Regions from separate parts of the Streptomyces sp. NPDC059828 genome, predicted to be linked through region 3. Evidence: predicted binding sites of a transcription regulator. Region 3 holds the regulator's gene; each other region holds the start of a gene.
The links. The regulator HrcA, encoded in region 3, represses chaperone genes, less so after heat shock. The targets are predictions, from matches to a motif close to TTNGCACTCNGNNNNNCNGAGTGCNAA.
Positions count from the first base shown of each region.

Region 1: groL (chaperonin GroEL) is a predicted target of HrcA. The motif match lies at 3,512-3,538, and genes of this name have one in related genera.
Region 2: groES (co-chaperone GroES) is a predicted target of HrcA. The motif match lies at 3,389-3,415, and genes of this name have one in related genera.

Region 1 covers NZ_JBHWIW010000017.1:47,538-53,095, forward strand. Annotated here, with positions in the region: gene ACFV6V_RS13170 (glucosyl-3-phosphoglycerate synthase) at 1-676, opposite strand, end outside; SAM riboswitch class I at 841-1,001, shown strand; gene thrC (threonine synthase) at 995-2,308, shown strand; gene ACFV6V_RS13180 (MoaD/ThiS family protein) at 2,305-2,580, shown strand; gene ACFV6V_RS13185 (cold-shock protein) at 3,098-3,301, shown strand; gene groL (chaperonin GroEL) at 3,698-5,320, shown strand; partial or broken gene ACFV6V_RS13195 (SpoIIE family protein phosphatase) at 5,491-5,558, opposite strand, start outside.
Region 2 covers NZ_JBHWIW010000026.1:64,829-70,386, forward strand. Annotated here, with positions in the region: gene ACFV6V_RS17690 (SDR family NAD(P)-dependent oxidoreductase) at 1-332, shown strand, start outside; gene ACFV6V_RS17695 (ester cyclase) at 418-1,110, shown strand; gene groL (chaperonin GroEL) at 1,210-2,832, opposite strand; gene groES (co-chaperone GroES) at 2,934-3,242, opposite strand; gene ACFV6V_RS17710 (polysaccharide deacetylase family protein) at 3,535-4,443, opposite strand; gene ACFV6V_RS17715 (SAM-dependent methyltransferase) at 4,562-5,558, shown strand, end outside.
Region 3 covers NZ_JBHWIW010000029.1:60,047-65,604, forward strand. Annotated here, with positions in the region: gene ACFV6V_RS18920 (16S rRNA (uracil(1498)-N(3))-methyltransferase) at 1-535, opposite strand, end outside; gene ACFV6V_RS18925 (nitronate monooxygenase) at 532-1,623, opposite strand; gene dnaJ (molecular chaperone DnaJ) at 1,737-2,870, opposite strand; gene hrcA (heat-inducible transcriptional repressor HrcA) at 2,871-3,887, opposite strand; gene ACFV6V_RS18940 (MBL fold metallo-hydrolase) at 4,151-4,888, shown strand; gene ACFV6V_RS18945 (DUF3097 domain-containing protein) at 4,899-5,558, shown strand, end outside.

The DNA of each region.
Region 1 (5,558 bases), on a different contig from region 3:
CCAGCAGCCCGAGCTCCACCCCGTAGCCGACCGGGAAGGGCAGCCGCTCCAGCAGTGAGCGCCGGGCCGCGTACTCCCCGCCCAGCGGCTGGACGAAGCCGGCGAGCTGCGGCCAGTGCAGGTTGAGCAGCGGCCTGGCCACCAGCTCGGTCACCCGCCCGCCCTGGCCGGGGGTGTCCCCGAGCGGGCGGTCGTACATCGCCTTCACGAAGTGCACGTCCGGCTCGGTCAGCAGGGGGCCGACGATCCCGGTGACGAAGTCCGCCGAGAACTCCCTGAGGTCCGCGTCCACGAAACAGACGATCTCCCCGCTGGTCACCAGCAGTGAGCGCCACAGCACCTCACCCTTGCCGGGCAGTGCCGGAAGCCGCGGGAGTATCGCGTCGCGGTGCTCGACCCGCGCGCCCGCCTTCGCCGCCACCTCGGCCGTACGGTCCGTCGAGCCGGAGTCCACCACCACCAGCTCGTCCACGAGCGGCACCTCGTCCGTCATCAGCTCGCGCCGGATGACGCCGACGATCTCGCCGACCGTCGCCTCCTCGTTCAGGGCTGGGAGCACCACGCTGACCGTGCCGCCGTGCCGGGCCGTGCGCTTCGCGGCGACGAGCCGGTCGAGCGGGCGGTCGGCCACGGACCAGGACCGCCGGGCAAGCCAGCGCTCCACCTCTTCCAGCACGTGATCTCCATCTCTCTGTCTCGCGGATCGGACGACCCGTCTCAGCGGCCCGGGGGGTCGGTTACAGTCTTGAACAACGCGGACGACCATCGCATGCCGATCGCACCGATAGCACAGCGCGCATCGCGCACCAGTGCACGTCGCACCCGCCGACAATCACATACCGCTCATCCAGAGGGGCAGAGGGATACGGCCCGTTGAAGCCCCGGCAACCCTCCAGCCGGTCTCGTTGCTCGGTGTCGTCACCGCGGCGCAATCGAGGCTCCCGGCTAGGGAAGGTGCCAAATCCGTCTCATGGCGAGATGCGCCATGAGGAAGATGAGGAGAAAGGGCCTCGCCTCCATGGCTGTACAGACCGACGCCACTCCCGAAACCCCCGCTACCGTCGACCTGGGGTCCGCCTCCGGCCTCTCCTGCCGCGAGTGCGGCGAGACCGTCCGGCTCGGCCCCGTCTTCGCCTGTCAGCTCTGCTTCGGACCCCTCGAAGTGGCGTACGACCTGCCGACCGGCGACCCGGAGAGCCTGCGCAAGCGGATCGAGAACGGCCCCGCCAACATCTGGCGCTACGCCCCGCTGCTGCCCGTCCCCGCCGACGTGGCGGACAAGCCCAATCTGAACCCGGGCTGGACCAAGCTGGTCAAGGCCGACAACCTCGCCCGTGAGCTGGGCGTCACCGGCGCGCTGTATGTGAAGGACGACTCCGGAAACCCGACCCACTCCTTCAAGGACCGTGTGGTCGCGCAGGCCATCGAGGCCGCCCGCGCCTTCGGTTTCACCACCCTGTCCTGCTCCTCCACCGGCAATCTCGCGGGCGCGGTCGGCGCCGCGGCGGCACGGGCCGGATTCCGGTCCTGCGTGTTCATCCCGCACGACCTGGAGCAGGGCAAGGTCGTCATGGCCGCGGTCTACGGCGGCGAGCTCGTCGGCATCGAGGGCAACTACGACGACGTCAACCGCTTCTGCTCCGAGCTCATCGGCGACCCGGTCGGCGAGGGCTGGGGCTTCGTCAACGTCAATCTGCGCCCGTACTACGCCGAGGGCTCCAAGACCCTGGCCTACGAGATCTGCGAGCAGCTCGGCTGGCGGCTGCCCGACCAGCTCGTCATCCCCATCGCCTCGGGCTCCCAGCTCACCAAGATCGACAAGGGGCTCCAGGAGCTGATCAAGCTGGGGCTCGTCGAGGACAAGCCGTACAAGATCTTCGGCGCTCAGGCCGAGGGCTGCTCCCCGGTGTCCGTGGCCTTCAAGGCGGGCCACGACGTGGTACGGCCGCAGAAGCCCGACACCATCGCGAAGTCGCTCGCGATCGGCAACCCGGCGGACGGACCCTACGTCCTGGACATCTGCCGCCGCACGGGTGGAGCAGTCGAGGACGTCACGGACGAGGAGATCGTGGCGGCGGTCAAGCTGCTGGCCCGTACGGAGGGCATCTTCACCGAGACCGCGGGAGGTACCACCCTCGGCGTGGCGAAGAAGCTGATCGAGGCCGGAGTCATCGACCCGTCGCTCACCACGGTGGTCGTCAACACGGGTGATGGCCTCAAGACCCTCGACGCGGTGGTCCCGACCACGGGTATGTCCGCCGTCATCCGCCCGAACCTGGACTCCTTCCGAGAGGCTGGCCTCGTATGAGCGTCAACGTCCGCATCCCCACCATCCTGCGCACCTACACGGGGGGCCGGTCCGAGGTCGCGGCGGAGGGCGCGACCCTCGCCGAGGTGATCGCCGACCTGGAGAAGAACCACACCGGAATCGCTGCCCGGGTGCTGGACGACCAGGGCAAGCTGCGCCGCTTCGTGAACGTCTACGTCAACGACGACGACGTGCGCTTCGAGCAGGGCCTCGAGACGGCGACGCCGGACGGCGCCGGCGTGTCGATCATCCCCGCCGTCGCGGGTGGGTGAGCCGCGCTCAGACACCCCCTGAACGGCCCTTGCCGGCCCGTGCGCGGCACGTTCCTGACCCTGCGTACAGCACGTTCCGTCACCCGGTGCGCCCCCTCCGCAAGCTCTGCGGAGGGGGCGATTCCGTTGAGCGCCGCGCGGTAGAGTTGGCGTCATCTCCCCTCGCTGGGTTGTGCCGTGGGCATATGAGAATGCGACCGCGCACGACAAGAAACAGCCAAAGTGTTCGAGCTACTTGCGCTTTTTGTGCGCTTTGCCCGGCCTGACTTGCCCGGGATTGCTCGGAGTTGGGCATGGTTGCCCGATCAGCCATGCTCAGATTTCTCGTCCGTTTGACCTGTTGCAGAGGGCAGTTGGACAGATACATTCAGCCGCGGTCGACGCGTTCCGGCGCACGTTCACAGGGGTTCCTCGCTGCTTCCTGCATGGGAACTCAGGGGAACTCTTCGTGGGCGAGTTCTGACCCGGGTCCGCGAAGTGCGGTCCTGTGCAAGGGCCAGTAATAGGGGAGTTAGGCATGGCTCAGGGCACCGTCAAGTGGTTCAACGCGGAGAAGGGGTACGGCTTCATCGCGGTCGACGGTGGTGCGGATGTTTTCGTCCACTACAGCGCGATCCAGATGGACGGGTACCGCACCCTGGAGGAGGGCCAGCGAGTCGAGTTCGAGATCTCGCAGGGTCAGAAGGGGCCGCAGGCGGACATGGTCCGGCTGGCCGGCTGAAGCGCCGGACTGGAGAACTGCGCATCACGTCACGGAGGGCCCGTACCAAGGGGGTGCGGGCCCTCCGTGCTGCCCGCGTCCTGCACCTCGGTGGTTCCGCCGAGGGTTCTTCGAAGCCGCTCGCCGCCGCCCGTCGCCCGACCGCCACCCCTATTCGAGGCTTCTTCGAAGCCGCTTGCACTCGAGGGGTACGAGTGCTAATCATTGGCGTTAGCACTCTACTAGTGAGAGTGACAACGAAGGACCGGGTCGGTGAGGCTCGCAGGCCGTGTGGGGGCAAGGAACCACAAGGCGTGCAGGCCGTCCGTCGCGGGCACCAGCGCGGTCCGGAAGCATCCTCCCCCGTAGCCCTGCGCGGGTACGGGGAGACCCCCAAGTCCGGGAGGACCACTTCACATGGCCAAGATCATCGCGTTCGACGAGGAGGCACGGCGCGGTCTCGAGCGCGGGATGAACCAGCTCGCCGACGCCGTCAAGGTCACTCTTGGCCCCAAGGGCCGGAACGTCGTCCTCGAGAAGAAGTGGGGCGCCCCCACGATCACCAACGATGGTGTGTCCATCGCCAAGGAGATCGAGCTCGAGGACCCGTACGAGAAGATCGGCGCCGAGCTGGTCAAGGAAGTCGCCAAGAAGACGGACGACGTCGCCGGTGACGGTACGACCACCGCGACGGTTCTCGCCCAGGCGCTGGTCCGCGAGGGCCTGCGCAACGTGGCGGCCGGCGCCAACCCGATGGCTCTGAAGCGCGGTATCGAGAAGGCCGTCGAGGCCGTCTCCGGTGCGCTGCTCGACCAGGCCAAGGAGGTCGAGACCAAGGAGCAGATCGCCTCCACCGCCTCCATCTCCGCCGCCGACACCCAGATCGGCGAGCTCATCGCCGAGGCGATGGACAAGGTCGGCAAGGAAGGCGTCATCACCGTCGAGGAGTCCCAGACCTTCGGTCTGGAGCTGGAGCTCACCGAGGGTATGCGCTTCGACAAGGGCTACATCTCGGCGTACTTCGCCACCGACATGGAGCGTATGGAGGCCTCGCTGGAGGACCCGTACATCCTGATCGTCAACTCCAAGATCTCCTCGGTCAAGGACCTGCTCCCGCTGCTGGAGAAGGTCATGCAGTCGGGCAAGCCGCTGCTGATCATCGCCGAGGACGTCGAGGGCGAGGCCCTGTCGACCCTGGTCGTCAACAAGATCCGCGGCACCTTCCGGTCCGTCGCCGTCAAGGCCCCGGGCTTCGGCGACCGCCGCAAGGCCATGCTCGGCGACATCGCCATCCTCACCGGTGGCACGGTCATCTCCGAGGAGGTCGGCCTCAAGCTGGAGAACGCCGGTCTCGACCTGCTGGGCCGCGCCCGCAAGGTCGTCATCACCAAGGACGAGACGACCATCGTCGACGGTGCCGGTGACAGCGAGCAGGTCCAGGGCCGCGTCAACCAGATCCGCGCCGAGATCGAGAACTCCGACTCGGACTACGACCGCGAGAAGCTCCAGGAGCGCCTCGCGAAGCTGGCCGGCGGCGTGGCCGTCATCAAGGCCGGTGCCGCGACCGAGGTCGAGCTCAAGGAGCGCAAGCACCGCATCGAGGACGCCGTTCGCAACGCGAAGGCGGCCGTCGAGGAGGGCATCGTCGCCGGTGGTGGCGTGGCCCTGCTCCAGGCCTCCCAGGTCTTCGAGAAGCTGGAGCTCGAGGGCGATGAGGCCACCGGTGCCGCCGCCGTCAAGCTGGCGCTCGAGGCCCCGCTGAAGCAGATCGCCGTCAACGCCGGCCTCGAGGGCGGTGTCGTGGTGGAGAAGGTGCGCAACCTGACCCCGGGCCACGGCCTGAACGCCGCGACCGGTGAGTACGTCGACCTGGTCGCCGAGGGCATCATCGACCCGGCGAAGGTGACGCGCTCCGCGCTGCAGAACGCGGCCTCCATCGCCGCGCTGTTCCTCACCACCGAGGCCGTCATCGCCGACAAGCCGGAGAAGTCCGCTGCGGCTGCTCCGGGTGGCATGCCCGGCGGTGACATGGACTTCTGATCGACCTGAGCGTTCCGGGCTCAGGGCCGCACGCCCTCGAGCTTCGAGCGAAGGTTGATCGACCGTCCTGAAACGAGGGCGGCACCCCCACTCCCAGGGGGTGCCGCCCTCGTCTTTTGTGTGACCCGCCTTTTCGTCACCCGCTCTCGCGCTGACCGCGCTGACCGCGCTCACACGGCGAGCGGTGAGGTGCCCCGAAGCAGCAGCGTGAACCACGTCGTCTTGCCGTCGTCGTTCG
Region 2 (5,558 bases), on a different contig from region 3:
CCAAGGCATGGGTCGTGCAGTTCACCCAGGGCGCGGCCCGCGATCTCGCTGGCACGGGGGTGCGACTGATGGCGCTGTGCCCCGGTTTCGTACGCACCGAGTTCCACGAGCGAGCCGGGATGGGGACCGGCAACATCCCCGGATGGATGTGGCTGGACCCCGACAAGCTGGTGTCCACGGCGCTGTCCGATCTGGCGCGCGGCAAGTCTCTTTCCGTCCCCGACCCTCGCTACAAGGCACTGATGGGTGTGGTGAAACTGACGCCCCGAGGGCTCCTGGGCGGGTTCAGTTCGCGGGCGGGCCGCAAGTACGGGCCCGGCGGAGACCACTGACCGGAGTCCATCAGCACTGACCCGGTCCGAGTTGTATGCATATCACTAAAATGGGCGTATCCCCGTGACTCCGTAGGGAGACGCCATGACGTTCGTACAAATGATCGACTGCAAGACGGACCGCCTGGACGAGCTCAACCAGCTCCTGGACATCTGGGTCGAGCAGACCGGAGGCAAGCGCACCGCGACCCACAGCCTGGTCACCAGGGACCGCTCGGACTCGACCCATGTCATCGAGTTCGTCGAATTCCCCTCGTACGAAGACGCGATGAGGAACTCGAACCTGCCCGAGACCGACCGGAACTTCGAGAAGATGGTGGCGCTGTGCGACGGCATGCCCAGCTTCACCGATCTGGACGTGGTCAGGGACGAGCAGCTCAACAAGGGGGCCAGCCGCAGGTTCTTCCTGGACTGCATCTCGGAGAACCCGGAGCTGCTGCGCGAGCTGCTGACGTACGACTACCGGGACCACGATCCGTCCAACCCGGCCGACCTCGTGGGCATCGACGCCTTCCTGCGCGAGGTCGCCCAGTGGAGCGCCGGGTTCGATTTCACCTTCGAGCTCGAGGACCAGATCGCCGAAGGCGACCGCGTCACCACCCGCTGGACCTGGCACGGCCTGCACAACGGGCAGTTCATGGGCGTCGAGCCGACCAGCAGGCAGTGCACCATGACCGGCACGACCACCCACCGGTTCCGGGAGGGCATGATCTGCGAGGCCTGGTGGCAGTACGACCGGCTGGGCCTGATGGGGCAGCTCGGCGTGCTGGAGATGTAGTCGTGCGCACGGGCACGCACCTACGGCATGAGCCCCCGCTCCCGTGCGGGAGCGAGGGCTCGTGCGCTACTGAGCAGCGGGGCCGCTCAGCGGCTCAGCTCAGTGGGAGTGGCCGTGGCCGTGGCCCGCGTCGGCCGGCTCCTCTTCCTTCTTCTCCACCACGAGGGTCTCGGTGGTGAGCAGCAGGGAGGCGATCGACGCGGCGTTCTCCAGCGCGGAGCGGGTGACCTTGACCGGGTCGATGACGCCGGCCTTCACCAGGTCGCCGTACTCACCGGTCGCGGCGTTGAAGCCCTGACCCTTCTCCAGCTCCGCCACCTTCGCGGTGATGACGTAGCCCTCGAGGCCGGCGTTCTCGGCGATCCAGCGCAGCGGCTCCACGGCGGCGCGGCGGACGACCGCGACACCGGTGGCCTCGTCGCCGTCCTTGCCGAGGTTGCCCTCGAGCACCTTGACGGCGTGGACCAGCGCGGAGCCACCACCGGAGACGATGCCCTCCTCGACCGCGGCGCGGGTCGCGGAGATGGCGTCCTCCAGACGGTGCTTCTTCTCCTTCAGCTCCACCTCGGTGGCGGCGCCGACCTTGATCACGCACACGCCGCCGGCCAGCTTCGCGAGGCGCTCCTGGAGCTTCTCGCGGTCCCAGTCGGAGTCCGTGCTCTCGATCTCGGCCTTGATCTGCGCGACGCGGCCGGCCACGTCCCCGCTCTTGCCGCCACCGTCGACGACCGTGGTGTCGTCCTTGGTGATGGTGACCCGGCGGGCGGTGCCCAGCACGTCCAGACCCGCCTGGTCGAGCTTGAGGCCGACCTCCTCGGCGATGACGGTGGCACCGGTGAGGGTGGCCATGTCCTGGAGCATCGCCTTGCGGCGGTCACCGAAGCCGGGAGCCTTGACCGCGACCGCGTTGAAGGTGCCGCGGATCTTGTTGACGACGAGCGTGGACAGGGCCTCGCCCTCGACGTCCTCGGCGATGATCAGCAGCGGCTTGGAGCCACCGGACTGGATGATCTTCTCCAGCAGCGGCAGCAGGTCCGTGATCGCGGAGATCTTGCCCTGGTGGATCAGGATGTACGGGTCGTCGAGGACGGCCTCCATACGCTCCGGGTCGGTCACCATGTACGGCGACAGGTAGCCCTTGTCGAAGGCCATGCCCTCGGTGAAGTCCAGCTCCAGACCGAAGGTGTTGGACTCCTCGACGGTGATGACACCGTCCTTGCCGACCTTGTCCATCGCCTCGGCGATGAGCTCGCCGACCTGCTGGTCCTGGGCGGACAGCGCGGCGACGGCGGCGATGTCGGACTTCTCCTCGATCGGACGCGCGGTGGCGATCAGCTCGTCGGAGACAGCCTTGACGGCGGCGTCGATGCCCTTCTTCAGGGCGGCCGGGGATGCGCCGGCGGCGACGTTGCGCAGACCCTCGCGGACCAGGGCCTGGGCGAGCACGGTGGCGGTGGTGGTGCCGTCACCCGCGATGTCGTTGGTCTTGGTCGCCACCTCCTTCACCAGCTGGGCACCGAGGTTCTCGTACGGGTCCTCGATCTCCACCTCACGGGCGATGGTGACACCGTCGTTGGTGATGGTGGGGGCGCCGAACTTCTTGTCGATCACGACGTTGCGGCCCTTGGGGCCGATCGTCACCTTGACCGTGTCGGCAAGCTTGTTGACGCCGCGCTCAAGGGCGCGACGGGCGTCCTCGTCGAACTTCAGGATCTTCGCCATGGAGCTTCTCAAGTCCTCTCAAAACGAACCGCGCCCCGGGCCACCCGGCTACTGAGGACACGGGGGCCAGGGGCGCGGCTCAATGCAAAACTGCCGGTGAATTACTTCTCGACGATCGCGAGCACGTCGCGGGCCGAGAGGACGAGGTACTCCTCGCCGTTGTACTTCACCTCGGTGCCGCCGTACTTGCTGTAGAGCACGACATCGCCGGTCTTGACGTCGAGCGGCAGACGCTCGCCGTTCTCGAAGCGGCCCGGGCCGACGGCCAGGACGACGCCCTCCTGGGGCTTCTCCTTGGCAGTGTCCGGGATGACCAGGCCAGAGGCCGTGGTCTGCTCGGCGTCGAGCGGCTGGACCACAATGCGGTCCTCGAGCGGCTTGATGGCAACCTTGGAGCTGGTGGTCGTCACGATCCGACCTCCCCCTTCGGAGATCTCACGGGGTTTACTGTCTGAGGTGGCGACCAGGTGGATCCGTCGTCGCGGGTGCCGGACCTGCCCGTCGCTGTGTTGGCACTCTCCTGCGGGGAGTGCCAGAGCCGAGACTATGACTGCGATTAGCACTCGGTCAAGCGGAGTGCCAATCAACCCCCGTGTGGCGGTCGCTCCCGTTCACTCCCCGGGTCTCTCCCGGCCAGGACAACGGCCGGGCTCCCGGCCGTGTTCCGCACTGCGCGTGCCGCTCCCTTCGTCCGGTCGGCGGCTATACGTAATCCTCCAGCCGCGCCACCGCGTACCCCCTCTCGGTGATGACGTTCATGACCTTCCGGATCAGATCGGGCATCCGGGCCTCCCACTCCGCCTCACCCCGGAAGTGCGTGAGGATGATGTCGCCGGGGTGCAGATCCCGGTCGGCCTCCCGCCACTCCATGCGGTCCGGGAAGGCCTCCGCCGCCCAGAGCGGCACGGCCTCGATTCCGCATGACCTGGCGGCCCGCAGCGTGTTGCGGTCATAGGCGCCGTAGGGCGGCCGGAAGAGCCGGGGCCGCTCGCCGAACTCCTCCTCGATCCGGGCCTGCTGGCCGCAGATCTCCCTGCGCTGGAAGCGGTAGGGGCGACCGCGCAGATAGGGGTGGGTGAGGGTGTGGTTGTTCAGCGTCACCCCGCGTTCCTGCATCCGGCCGAAGTACGAGTAGTCGCCGCGGACCAGGTAGTCGGTGAGGAAGGCGCTGTACGGGATCTCCAGGTCGTTCATCATCCGCAGCAGCGCGGGGTCCTTCTCGGCCCCGTCGTCGATCGTGAGGAAGACGACCCGGTCCGTGGTCGGCACGGTGGTGAACACGGGCGGCAGGCCGTCGGGGTTGCGGACCTCGAACCCCTCGCGTGTGGTGATCTCCGGCTTCTCCTCCGGGGGCCGGGGCGCGACCAGCGGTGGCTCGTCGAGCCCCCAGTGTCTGGCCGCCGCGGCCTGGGCGCCGGTCGCCGGCCTCCCCATGCGCCCCGCGGGCGCCCCGTAGGCCCCCGCCGGGCCGGCGGCCCCGTACCGGCCGTGGGACCCGGGACCCTGCGCGCCGACACCCGTGCAGCTCCCGCCGACGGCGCAGTTCCCGCCGATCGCGGCGACGATCAGCGCGGCCAGCACGAGTGAGCCACGGTGCCAGCTTTTCGTCATTTTTGCGTTTTGTCGTACTAGTCCCATACCGGCGCATCCTGTCAGCGCCCGGCGCCCACACGGCACCGACACCGCCACCCGACGCCGCACCGTCCCCCGGCTGGCCGACAATGACCAGGTGAACGACGTCTCCTTCCCCCATCTCGGGCCGCTGCTCAGCGCCGAAGGGCAGACCCTGCTGGCCACCCTGCGGGACCACGACCCCGCCCAGGAGCTCGCCGTCGCGACCCGGCTGCGCCGCGAGTACCCGGCCGAACTGGTCTCGGCGGCGCTCTCCCAGGCGCGGCTGCGGCAGCGGGCGGTGGCCAAGTTCGGCGCCGACGACGCGTACCGGATGTACTTCACGCCGAACGGGGTCGAGCAGTCCACCCGCCGCTCGGTGGCCTCCTACCGGGCCGCGCGGTTCCGGGACATCGGCCCCGCCCAGGTCACCGACCTGTGCTGCGGTATCGGCGGCGACGCGATCGCGCTCGCCCGCGAGGGCTTCGCCGTGGAAGCGGTCGACCGGGACCCGCTGACCGCCGAGGCCGCCCTGCTCAACGTGCGCACGGTGGTGGAGGGGACACCGCTGATCACGGTCACCTGCGCGGACGTCATGGACCACGACCTCGAGCGCTCGGAGTCGCTGTTCATCGACCCGGCCAGACGGGGCGGCGGGCGCGGCGGGCGGATCTTCGACCCCGAGGCGTACTCGCCGCCGCTCTCCTGGGCGATCGACGCGGTACGGCGGATCGGCACCGGAGCCATCAAGATCGCCCCCGGTATTCCGCACGAGCTCATCCCCGAGGACTTCGAGGCCGAGTGGATCTCGGACGGCGGCGATGTGAAGGAAGCCGTGCTCTGGCACGACGCGGGCCGCACGGAGGTCATCACCCCCGGGACCCGCCGCGCCACCCTCCTCCCCTCCGGTGTGACGCTCACCGGCCGTGGACTGCCGGACCCCGCGGTCCGCCCGACGGGCCGCTATCTGTACGAGCCCGACGGCGCCGTGATCCGCGCACATCTGGTCGCCGAGGCCGCCGACGAACTCGGCGGCGGGCTGATCGACCCGACGATCGCCTACATCACGGCCGACGAACTGCGCCCGACCCCTTACGCCACCGCCTACGAGATCA
Region 3 (5,558 bases):
CGAGGGGTTCGGCGCCCTCCTCGTGGAGGACGGCGGCGAAGTCCGCCCCGGCGAGCAACGCGGCCACCTGGCGGGTGGTCGCGGCCTCCGCCACCTCCGGGAAGCGCAGCCGCCGGGACTGCTTGCCCGCCTCGCGGGCCGTGGCACGCCACTTGGCGAGGGCCTTGGCGCCCCGCTCGCCCTTCCACTGCGTGATGCAGCGGGCCGCCGACCACGGGACGACGGCGTCGACACCGGTCTCCGTCATGGTCTCGACGGCGAGTTCACCACGGTCCCCCTTGGGGAGGGCCTGGACGACGGTGATCCGCGGCGCGGGTTCCGCCTCCGTGCGTACCTCCGTGACGCTGACCTCCAGCCGGTCCTTGCCTTCCACGGCGGCGACGGTGCCGTAACCGCCGTGGCCCTGCCCGTCGGTGACGACGATCTCCTCGCCCACCCGGAGGCGGCGTACGGACACGGCGTGGCGCCCCTCCGGACCGTCGACGACGACGGTGCCGGGGTGCACCTGGTCCACGAGGAACACGGGGGCGGTCATGAGGGGTTCCTCAGGGTCAGGGAGGCGCTCGCGGCGGCCGTCTCCGCGGCGAGCAGCTCGGTGAGTTGGGCGGCGGGCAGGTCACGGGCAAGCCGGTGTCCCTGGCCTGCCCAGAGAGCCATGCCCTGCGCGTCGCCCGCCTTCGCGGCGGCCTTGCGCAGGCCCGAGGTGATGTGGTGCACCTCGGGGTAGGCGGCGGGAGCGTACGGTCCGTGCTCGCTCATGAACCGGTTGACCAGCGCCCGCGCGGGGCGGCCGGTGAAGGCCCGGGTCAGCGCGGTTCTGGTGAACACCGATGCGGTCATGGCCTCCTTGTGCAGCGGGTGCGCACCCGACTCCGGGCAGACCAGGAACGCGGTGCCGAGCTGGGCGGCGTCGGCTCCCGCGGCCAGCACCGCGGCGATCTGGCTGCCGCGCATCAGTCCTCCGGCGGCGATCAGCGGAAGCCGTACGGCCTCGCGGATCTGCGCGAGCAGTGCGAGCAGCCCGGTGCCCGAGCCGTCGAGGGCGGGGTCGTCGCGATGGGTGCCCTGGTGGCCTCCCGCCTCGACGCCCTGCACACAGAGGGCGTCCGCCCCCGCGAACTGCGCGGCCTGCGCCTCGTCGACCGTGGTGACCGTGACGACGCTCAGGGTTCCGGCCCGCTTGAGCGCGGCGACGCTGGCCCTGGTGGGGCAGCCGAAGGTGAAGGACACCAGTGGTACCGGGTCGTCGCACAGGAGTGCCAGCTTGGCCTCATAGCCGTCGTCCCGTCCGCAGTCGGGATCGCCGAGCGGTGTCTCGTACCAGGTCGCCTCGCCCGCGAGCTGCTGCTGGTAGACGTCCACCGCGGCCGGATCGGCGTGCGCGGGCTGCGGCATGAAGAGATTGACCCCGAAAGGCTGCCTGGTGAGCCCTCGCAACTGCTTGATCTCCTGGTACATCCCGTCCGCGGTCTTGTAGCCGGCGGCGAGAAAGCCCAGGCCACCGGCCTCGCACACGGCTGCCGCGAGATCCGGACCGGACGCGCCGCCGGCCATGGGAGCCTGCACGATGGGGTAGCGGCAGAGACCCGAGAGCACAGTCGGCACGGGCGGCACGGAGGACATGCCCCGCATGGTGCCACGTCCCGGTGCCATGGCCGAATCCCGCGCCCATGAGGGATGGGGTCCCCCACGCGGAGGACCCCATCCCAGTAACTCTCAGCCCCTCTTCGGCAGCGTCAGCGGCCGTTGAACGCGTCCTTCAGCCGGGAGAACAGCCCCTGCTGGCCGGGCTGGAACTGCCCCGTGGGCCGCTCCTCGCCACGCAGCTTCGCCAGCTCCCGCAGCAGCCTCTCCTGCTCCGGGTCCAGCTTCGACGGGGTCTGCACCTCGACGTGGACGATGAGGTCACCACGGCCACCGCCGCGCAGATGCGTCACACCGCGGCCGTGCAGCGGGATGGACTGCCCCGACTGGGTGCCGGGCCGGATGTCGACCTCCTCCATCCCGTCCAGGGTCTCCAGCGGCACCTTGGTGCCGAGGGCGCCCGCAGTCATCGGGATGGTCACCGTGCAGTGCAGGTCGTCACCGCGCCGCTGGAACATCGAGTGGGGCAGCTCGTGGATCTCCACGTACAGGTCACCGGCCGGACCGCCACCGGGGCCGACCTCGCCCTCGCCCGCGAGCTGGATACGGGTGCCGTTGTCGACACCGGCCGGGATCTTCACCGTCAGCGTGCGCCGGGAGCGCACCCGTCCGTCGCCGGCGCACTCCGGGCAAGGAGTCGGGACGACGGTGCCGAAGCCCTGGCACTGCGGGCAGGGGCGCGAGGTCATGACCTGGCCCAGGAAGGACCGGGTGACCTGCGAGACCTCACCACGGCCGCGGCACATGTCACAGGTCTGCGCCGAGGTGCCGGGCGCCGCGCCCTCGCCGGTGCAGGTCGTGCACACCACGGCGGTGTCGACCTGGATGTCCTTCGTGGTGCCGAAGGCCGACTCGCTGAGCTCGATCTCCAGCCGGATCATCGCGTCCTGGCCGCGCCGGGTGCGCGACCGCGGACCGCGCTGGGACGCCGTACCGAAGAAGGCGTCCATGATGTCCGAGAAGTTGCCGAAGCCGCCCGCGCCGAAGCCTCCGGCGCCGCCGCCCGCGCTGGATAGGGGGTCTCCGCCGAGGTCGTAGACCTGCTTCTTCTGCGGGTCGGAAAGCACCTCGTAGGCGGCGTTGATCTCCTTGAAGCGCTCCTGCGTCTTCGGGTCCGGGTTCACATCCGGGTGGAGTTCCCGCGCCAGCCGCCGGAAGGCCTTCTTGATCTCATCCTGCGATGCGTCGCGGCGCACGCCGAGTACGGCGTAGTAGTCCGTGGCCACTTACGACTCCGCCAGGATCTGTCCGACGTAACGTGCCACTGCGCGTACCGCTCCCATCGTTCCGGGGTAGTCCATGCGGGTCGGTCCGACCACGCCGAGTTTGGCGACGGCTTCGTCGCCCGAACCGTAGCCGACAGCGACCACGGAGGTGGAGTTGAGGCCCTCGTGGGCGATCTCGTGCCCGATCCGGACCGTCATGCCGGAGTCCTTCGCCTCACCGAGCAGCTTCAGCAGCACGACCTGCTCCTCCAGCGCCTCGAGGACGGGCCGGATGGTGAGCGGGAAGTCGTGCCCGAAGCGTGTCAGATTGGCGGTACCGCCGATCATCAGCCGCTCCTCGGTCTCCTCGACGAGGGTCTCGAGCAGCGTCGAGAGCACCGTCGACACCGTGCCGCGGTCCTCCGGTTCGAAGGAATCCGGGAGGTCCTGCACAAGCTGCGGCACATCGGTGAAGCGCCGGCCGACGACCCGGCTGTTCAGCCTCGCCCGCAGATCCGCGAGCGAGGTGTCGGAGAACGGCGCCGGGCAGTCCACGTGCCGCTGCTCCACCCGACCCGTGTCCGTGATCAGCACCAGCATCAGGCGTGCGGGCGCGAGCGCCAGCAGCTCCACATGCCGCACCGTCGAGCGGGTCAGGGACGGGTACTGGACCACGGCGACCTGCCGGGTCAGCTGCGCCAGCAGCCGCACCGTGCGGGCCACGACGTCATCGAGGTCCACGGCGCCGTCGAGGAAGTTCTGGATCGCCCGCCTTTCGGGGGACGACAGCGGCTTGACGCCGGCGAGCTTGTCCACGAACAGGCGGTAGCCCTTGTCCGTGGGGATCCGGCCGGCGCTGGTGTGGGGCTGGGCGATATAGCCCTCGTCCTCCAGCACCGCCATGTCGTTGCGCACGGTGGCGGGCGACACGCCGAGCCGGTGACGCTCGGTGAGGGCCTTGGAACCGACCGGCTCCTCCGTGCCCACATAGTCCTGGACGATGGCGCGCAGAACCTCCAGCCTGCGTTCGCTGAGCATCGTGCGCACCTCCAGCTGTCGTTCATCGGCGGATCGGTCGGTCGGTGTGATCTGGCACTCACCAGGGCGGAGTGCCAAAGCCCCCCGGCCAGTGTACGGCCGTGAGGTACACCCCGAGCAAGGGCGACCGGACGGCGAACACGTCACGGACCCTGCCACAGAGCTCGCGACGGAACATGTCACGGGGCTCGTCGCCGGGACCTGCGGCAGCGCCCGCCACGGCCGCGCGGGGCTGTCGTCCCCTTACGGGATAGCGTCGCCTCATGGACGTCAGTTGGGAAGACTTCGGCTGGGAGCGCCTCGCCGACGGGGTCGGGCGGCGGCGGCTGCCCGTATGGGACGCGACAGCGGCCGTGGTGGTCGGGGATGACGCCGTACTCCTGTACGACACGGGCGCCACGCTGCGCGAGGGCGCCGAGCTGCGCACCCAGATCCAGTCCCTGCTCGGCGGCCGGCGTGTGACGCATATCGCTCTCAGTCATCCACACTTCGACCACGTGTTCGGCACGGCGGCTTTCTCGGCGGCACGGGTCTACGGGGCGGTGGGGACCGACCAGCTCATGGGGCTGGCACGGGAGCGGGACGCCCTCCGCGACGACGCCATCAGCCAAGGTGTGGCGCCCGCCGACGCCACCCAGGCCGCGGACGTGCTGGTGGCGCCCCGGCATGTGATCAGCGGTGAGTGGACCCTGGACCTCGGCGGTCGCCAGGTGCTGCTGGCGAACGTGGGGCCCGGCCACACCGGCCACGACCTCGTGGTGCTGGTGCCGGGGACGGCGGGCGGCCCCGAGGTGGTGCTCTGCGGCGACCTGGTCGAGGAGTCCGGGGAGCCCCAGGCCGGCCCGGACGCCATCCCCACGCGCTGGCCCGCCGCCCTCGACCGGCTGCTGGCACTGGGCGGGGACGACGCGCTGTACGTACCGGGGCACGGAGCGGTCGTGGACGCGGCATTCGTACGCGCCCAACGGGATGAGCTGGCCCGGCGGTTCGGGGTGTCGTAGCGTCTGCCCAATGCGCAGCTACAGCCCTGATCTGACGCCCCCTTGGAAGCGGTCCACCCCCGCGCCCGAGGTCCCCGCCGAGTGCGACCTGGTCGTGGAGGAGGCCGGAACGGGCTTCTGCGGCGCGGTGATCCGCTGTGAGGCGGGAACGGTGACGCTGGAGGACCGCTTCGGCAAGCACCGGGTGTTTCCGCTGGAGCCGCGCGGTTTCCTGCTCGAGGGCAGGGTGGTCACGCTGGTGCGGCCGTCTTCGGGCGCTCCGGTACGGCCCACCCGTACGGCATCCGGATCCCTCGCCGTGCCCGGGGCACGGGCCCGGGTGGCCCGGGCGGGACGGATCTATGTGGAGGGGCGGCACGACGCGGAGCTGGTCGAACGGGTCTGGGGCGACGATCTGCGCATCGAGGGCGTGGTGGTCGAGTACCTGGCGGGCATCGACGACCTCCCGGCGATCGTCGCGGACTTCGCACCCGGGGCGGACGCCCGGCTCGGGGTGCTCGTGGACCATCTGGTGCCGGGCTCCAAGGAGTCCCGTATCGCCGCGTCCGTCACCGACCCGCATGTGCTGGTGGCCGGACATCCGTACATCGACGTCTGGGAGGCGGTGAAGCCGTCCTCGGTCGGGATCGCGGGCTGGCCGTCCGTGCCGCACGGACAGGACTGGAAGACG